Linked DNA regions of Plantactinospora sp. BC1. The protein of the gene in region 2 interacts with the protein of the main gene of each other region in a pairwise test. Links are inferred from orthologs where the notes say so. Each region holds a gene or a part of one and is shown on either strand. Other genes may lie near its edges. The genes, in order: lpdA and pcrA.

Evidence for each region.
Region 1: the proteins of pcrA (region 2) and lpdA interact in binary tests that used the Escherichia coli proteins (3 or more experiments, as listed by UniProt). The link is inferred for Plantactinospora sp. BC1 from one-to-one orthologs.

Annotation. Positions count from the first base shown.
Region 1 is NZ_CP028158.1:8,004,106-8,007,378, reverse strand. What follows is about bases 224-3,185. They hold lpdA (dihydrolipoyl dehydrogenase), read right to left. Parts: upstream 2,418-3,185; coding sequence 1,029-2,417; downstream 224-1,028. Other genes in these bases: C6361_RS35130 (leucyl aminopeptidase), read right to left, coding at 3,058-3,185; C6361_RS35135 (hypothetical protein), read left to right, coding at 2,686-3,012; sucB (2-oxoglutarate dehydrogenase, E2 component, dihydrolipoamide succinyltransferase), read right to left, coding at 224-957. In the rest of the region: more of sucB, read right to left, coding at 1-223; more of C6361_RS35130, read right to left, coding at 3,186-3,273. UniProt on the Escherichia coli protein: Lipoamide dehydrogenase is a component of the glycine cleavage system as well as of the alpha-ketoacid dehydrogenase complexes.
Region 2 is NZ_CP028158.1:7,549,736-7,553,062, forward strand. What follows is about bases 260-3,275. They hold pcrA (DNA helicase PcrA), read left to right. Parts: upstream 260-572; coding sequence 573-2,978; downstream 2,979-3,275. Other genes in these bases: C6361_RS33160 (M23 family metallopeptidase), read right to left, coding at 3,024-3,275. Also shown: C6361_RS33150 (chorismate mutase), read right to left, coding at 1-248; more of C6361_RS33160, read right to left, coding at 3,276-3,327. UniProt on the Escherichia coli protein: A helicase with DNA-dependent ATPase activity. Unwinds DNA duplexes with 3'-5' polarity. Translocates on single-stranded DNA with 3'-5' polarity. Initiates unwinding more efficiently from a nicked substrate than double-stranded DNA.

The DNA.
Region 1 (3,273 bases), 450 kb from region 2 along the record:
CTTGCGTACCAGCGGGGTGACGTAGCCGGCACCGTTCTCCCCGGAGGGCGCCGGGGCCGGCGCGGGAGCCCGGGTACCGGTCGGGGCGGGTTGGGCCGCCCGCTCGGTCCGGGCCGGCTGCTCGGAACGCTCGGTCTCCGGCGCCGGGGTCTGGTACGACGCACCGGCCGCCGGTGCCGCCTGCTTCGCGGGCTCCGGCTCCGGCTCCGGCTCGGGCTCGGGCTCGGGTGCCGGCTTCGCGGCCTCAGGTGCCGGCTTCGCGGCCTCGGGAGCCGGCTTCGCCGGTTCGGCGGCCGGGGCGGCACCTCCGGCGGCACCGATCACCGCCAGGTCGGCACCGACCGGCGCGGTCTCGTCCTGGCTGACCCGGATCTCCAGCAGGGTGCCGGCGACCGGGGAGGGGATCTCGGTGTCCACCTTGTCGGTGGAGACCTCGACCAGCGGCTCGTCGGCCTCGACGGTGTCGCCGACCTCCTTCAGCCAGCGGGTCACCGTGCCCTCGGTGACGCTCTCGCCCAGCGCCGGCATCTTGAGGACGGTGCCGGAGTCGCCGGCCGGCGCGGTCTGCGCGGCCACCGTCTCCGGCTCGGCCTGCTGCTGCTCCTCGGCCTGCTCCGGCTCGCCGGCCGGCTCCTCGGCCGGGGCCGCCGCCTCGGCGGGTGCCTGCTCCGCCTCGGCCGCCTCCGGCTGGGCCGGCCGGGCCTCGCCGCCCGCCTCGCCGTCGCCGTCGATCACCGCCAGCTCGCTGCCGACCTCGGCGGTCTCGTCCTCGCTCACCACGATCCGGGCCAGCACGCCGGCCGCCGGGGAGGGGATCTCGGTGTCGACCTTGTCGGTGGAAACCTCCAGCAGGGGCTCGTCGACCTCGACGCGGTCGCCCTCCTGCTTCAACCACCGGGTGACGGTGCCCTCAGTGACGCTCTCGCCCAGCCGGGGCATGGTGACCGATACCGGCATCTTTCAAGACTCCTTCGTGGCCTGTGCGTTCCTGGCCCGGTTGGTGCCGGGCGGGCGCGGAGATTCTGTGGTCAGGCGTGTGCGTGCAGCGGCTTGCCGGCCAGGGCCATGTGGGCCTCGCCGAGCGCCTCGCTCTGGGTGGGGTGGGCGTGGATGAGCTGCGCCACCTCGGCGGGGTACGCCTCCCAGTTGAAGATGAGTTGCGCCTCGCCGACCAGCTCGCCGACCCGGGCCCCCACCATGTGCAGGCCGACCACGGGACCGTCGTCGACCCGTACCAGCTTGACGAAGCCGGCGGTCTTGAGGATCTGGCTCTTGCCGTTGCCACCGAGGTTGTAGTTGTAGGTCTTCACCTTGTCGGCGCCGTACTGCTCCTTGGCCCGGGCCTCGGTGAGCCCGACCGAGGCCAGCTCCGGGTCGGAGTAGGTGACCCGGGGGATGCCGTTCTCGTCGATCACGGCAGGGTTGCGGCCGGCGATCTCCTCGGCCACGAAGATGCCCTGCTGGAAGCCCCGGTGCGCGAGCTGGAGGCCGGGCACGATGTCGCCGACGGCGTAGACGTTCGGCACCCCGGTGCGCAGCCGCTCGTCGGTGATCACGAAGCCCCGGTCGAGCTTGACGCCCTGCTCCTCGTAGCCGAGGTTGGCGGTGTTCGGGCCACGGCCGACGGCCACCAGCAGCACCTCGGCCTCGAAGGTCTCGCCACCCTCGATAGTGACCTTGACGCCCTTCTCGGTGTGCTCCACCTTCTCGAACCGCTTGCCGGTCTTGAAGGCGATGCCGCGCTTGCGGAACGCCCGCTCCAGCGCCTTGGAGGACTCCTCGTCCTCGGCCGCGACCAGCCGGGGCAGCGCCTCGATGATGGTGACGTCGACGCCGAAGGACTTCCAGACGCTGGCGAACTCGACGCCGATCACGCCGCCGCCGAGCACGATCGCCGAGGTCGGCACCCGGTCCAGGGTCAGGGCGTGGTCGCTGGTGATCACCCGCTCGCCGTCGATCTCCAGGCCGGGCAGGGACCGGGCGTACGAGCCGGTGGCCAGGATGACGTTGCGGCCGGTGTAGCGGGCGCCGTTCGCCTCGACGGTGTCGGCGGAGACGAGCCTGCCCTCACCCTCGACCACGGTGATCTTGGCGCCCTTGATGAGTCCTTGCAGGCCCTTGTAGAGCCGCGAGATCACGCCGTCCTTGTACGAGTTGACGCCGGCCATGTCGATGCCGACCAGCTCGGCCTTGACACCGAACTGCTCCGACTCGCGGGTCTGGTCGGCGATCTCGGCCGCGTGCAGCAGCGCCTTGGTGGGGATGCAGCCGTTGTGCAGGCAGGTGCCGCCGACCTTGCCCTTCTCGATCATCGCGACCGAGAGGTCCAGTTGGGCGGCGCGCAGCGCCGCCGCGTACCCGCCGCTGCCACCCCCGAGGATGACGACATCGAACGTTCCGCCGTTCGGCTCGCTCACAGTTAACTCCCAGGTCGCGTCGCTGCTACGAGGGTGATGCCGGTCAACCGGGCATACCGCCACCCCGGTCGGGTTCTCCGCCCGGCGTGGCGTGGACTTTCTCCGGAACTGACAGTCGCCGACCGGGGAGCGCCCACCTCGGTCATCTTGTCACTAGTGGAAGCGGGCCGCGTACCGAGGTGCCCAAGGACACGTCGTCGGGACGTACGCTTGCCGGAAGTCGCCAGTTTCGTCGCGGGGCGGCCGTGCCGGGGAGGAGAGGGTCGGGTTGGCCTGGTTTCGCCGACGCAAGAAGGCTGTTGTCACGGCGGGTGACCGTCCCGCCAGCCGTGCCGATCTTGACCATCTTGAACAGTTCGTCCGGTCGAAGCGCGGTGTCGAGGCGTTCATCGAGCCCCGGACGACCGTGACCGAGACCACCGTCATGCTGATCGCGCACGACGGCGAATGGACCCGGCGCCGGATCGACGGCCCGGACGGCGCCCGGCGGTTCGCGCACAAGATGGCGATCCCGATCTACGACGTGCGGCTGGTCGGCTATCCGCAGCGGATGCGCGACTTCAACGAGCGCCGCAAGCGGCGGCCCACGGCCTGACCGCCCGGCCGCCGACCCCGCCGGAGGGGTCGGCGGCGCACGGCGTCAGTCGTTCGCGGCGATGTCGTCGACCAGCTCCAGCAGGGTACGCACCGGCACCCCGGTGCCGCCCTTGGTCCAGTACCCGGTCGGCTCGCCCGAGTGGTAGCTCGGCCCGGCGATGTCGATGTGCGCCCACGGCACCTCGTCGGCGACGAACTCGCGCAGGAAGACACCGCCCTGGAGCATGTGACCGGCCCGGTCCATCGACGCGTTCACCTG
Region 2 (3,327 bases):
CGGTCCAGGATCTCGCGCTCCCGGGAGAGGACGAGCCGGGTGCCGCCGGAGGCCATCCGGGTCCGGCCGACCTGCTGGGAGAGCGCCGCGCGCTCCTGCCAGAGGGCGATCAGCTCACCGTCGATCTCGTCGATCCGCTCCCGCAGCCCGAGGATGTGCTGCGCGGCCTCCGGCGCGGTCGTCCCGGTCTCGGGCTCGGCGCCGTTCGCCGGAAGCTCTGCCACCTCTGCCGCCACCTCTGTCGCCATGGGGTCCTCCTTGCCAGCTAGGCCCCCGGTGCCTGGATCCCGACGCGAAAAGCCCCGGGCTCCAGGAGCCCGGGGCTTTTCGTAGGTCATGTTCAGGCGCGACCCACGGCTGCCGGACTCCCGGAGCCGTAGTAAAAGTAAGCCTGCGCCCGACGGATCACGGGTTTGAGTATGCCCAGCCAGCGGTGTCTTGGCAAGCACATCGGCGATGCCCGCGGACCGCCGCCGGAGCGCCCGGCGGGAGCGGTACCCGGGGCGGCGGAGCCGGGTACGGGCCCGGCGCAGGCGTACGTTGTCTGCCCGGCGGCATAGACTCGCGGGGCGATGCATGCTCTCTTCGAACCTCCGCCGCCCTCCGTCCCTCCGGCCCCGGACGCGCCCCGGCACCGGCCGTCCGGCCCCGACCCGCAGGCCCTGCTGGCCGGGCTGAACGGGCCACAGCGGGACGCGGTGACCCACTCCGGGGCGCCGCTGCTGATCGTGGCCGGCGCCGGCTCGGGCAAGACCCGGGTGCTGACCCACCGGATCGCCTACCTGCTCGCTGCCCGGGACGTGCATCCGGGGCAGATCATCGCGATCACCTTCACCAACAAGGCGGCCGGGGAGATGAAGGACCGGGTCGCCGCGCTGGTCGGGCCGAGAGCCCGGTTGATGTGGGTGTCGACGTTCCACTCCGCCTGCGTACGCATCCTGCGGGCCGAGCACGAGCACGCCGGGCTGAAGTCGACGTTCTCGATCTACGACGCCGACGACTCGCGCCGGCTGATGCAGATGGTCACCCGGGAGCTGGACCTCGATCCGAAGCGCTACCCGGCCCGGGGGTTGACCACCCAGGTCTCCAACCTGAAGAACGAGCTGGTCGACCCGGAGACGTTCGCCGCCCGGGCGAAGGGGCCGAACGAGCGGGCGCTGGCCGAGGCGTACACCCTCTACCAGCGGCGGCTGACCGAGGCGCACGCACTCGACTTCGACGATCTGATCATGACGACGGTGCACCTGCTCCAGTCGCACCCGCACGTCGCCGAGAGCTACCGTCGCCGGTTCCGGCACGTACTCGTCGACGAATACCAGGACACCAACCACGCGCAGTACACCCTGGTCAAGGAGCTGGTCGGCGGTACGCCCGGGGTCGAGCCGGCCGAGCTCTGCGTGGTCGGCGACGCCGACCAGTCGATCTACGCGTTCCGGGGCGCGACGATCCGGAACATTCTGGAGTTCGAACGGGACTTCACCGACGCCCGGACGATCCTGCTGGAGCAGAACTACCGCTCCACCCAGACGATCCTGAACGCCGCCAACGCGGTGATCGAGCGGAACAGCTCGCGCAAGCCGAAGCGGCTCTGGAGCGAGGAGGGCGCGGGGGAGCAGATCGTCGGCTACGTCGCCGACACCGAGCATGCCGAGGCGGACTGGGTGGGCCGGGAGATCGACCGGCTCTGCGACTCCGACGCGGCCCGCCCGGGCGACGTGGCGGTCTTCTACCGCACCAACGCGCAGTCCCGGGTCTTCGAAGAGGTCTTCATCCGGGTCGGGTTGCCCTACAAGGTGGTCGGCGGGGTCCGGTTCTACGAGCGCAAGGAGGTCCGGGACGCCCTGGCCTACCTCCGCGCCGTGGTCAACGACGACGACACGGTGAGCATCCGGCGGGTCCTGAACACCCCCCGCCGGGGCATCGGCGACCGGGCCGAGGCCTGCGTGGAGGCGCTGGCCACCCGGGACCGGATCTCGTTCGGCGCCGCGCTGCGCCGGGCCGCCGAGGCGCCCGGCATCTCCACCCGGGCGGCCAACTCGATCGCCGAGTTCGTCAGCCTGCTCGACGGGTTGCGGGAGCTGGCCGAGACCGCCCTGCCGGAGGAGGTGCTGGAGGCGGCCCTCACCCGCTCCGGCTACCTCGGCGAGCTGGAGGAGAGCATCGACCCGCAGGACGCCGGCCGGGTGGAGAACCTCCAGGAGCTGGTCAGCGTCGCCCGGGAGTACACCGAACGGGTGGAGGCGCTGGCCGAGGAGGGCGGTCCGGGTGCCACCCTGGCCGGCTTCCTGGAGCAGGTGGCGCTGGTCGCCGACGCCGACCAGGTGCCGTCGGACGACCCCGACCACCAGGGCGTGGTCACCCTGATGACCCTGCACACCGCCAAGGGGCTGGAGTTCCCGGTGGTCTTCCTGACCGGCCTGGAGGACGGCGTCTTCCCGCACCTGCGGGCGCTCGGCGACAACCGGGAGCTGGAGGAGGAGCGCCGGCTGGCGTACGTCGGGATCACCCGGGCCCGCAAGCGGCTCTACCTCTCCCGGGCGGTGACCCGGTCGGCCTGGGGGCAGCCGTCCTACAACCCGCCGTCCCGGTTCGTCGACGAGCTGCCGGGCGACCTGGTCCGCTGGGAACGCACCGGGGCCGCCTACACCTCGTGGTCGGGGACCGGCGGCGGGGTGGGTGGCCGGTCCGGCTCCGAGGACCGCTCCGGCGCCTACCGGGGCGGCGGCTTCTCCGGGGGTACGCCGAAGGCCGCCCAGCTAGCCTCGCGGCTCGGCATCGACGGCAGTCGGCTCAGTACGGCGAGCGAGTTGAAGCAGCCGCCCAAGGTCGCCGCCGGGGATCGGGTCAACCACCAGCGCTACGGTCTCGGCCGGGTGCTGGCGGTCGAGGGGCACGGTTCGGGTGCCCGGGCGCAGATCGACTTCGGTGACCAGACGCTCTGGCTGGTGCTCCGGCACGCCCCGATCGACAAGCTCTGACCTTCCGCCGGGCGGCCCGAGTTCCCGCTCGACCGCCGACCGGGCTCAGCAGCCCAGGTCGACCCCACGGGCCCGCATCCACGGCGCCGGGTCGACCTGGTTCCAGAGCCCGTTGTGCACCTCGAAGTGCAGGTGCGGCCCGGTGGCGTCGCCGGTGGCACCCTCGTACCCGATCACCTGGCCGGGCTTGACCCGGTCGCCGACGCTCACCACGGTCCGGCTCTGGTGGGCGTAGTGGGTGAGCCAGCCGTTGCCGTGGTCGACGACCACCGAGATGCCGTACCCGGCGAAGGCCCAGCCGGCGTCGACCACCGTGCCGGCTCCGGCGGCCCGGATCGGGGTGTCGGCC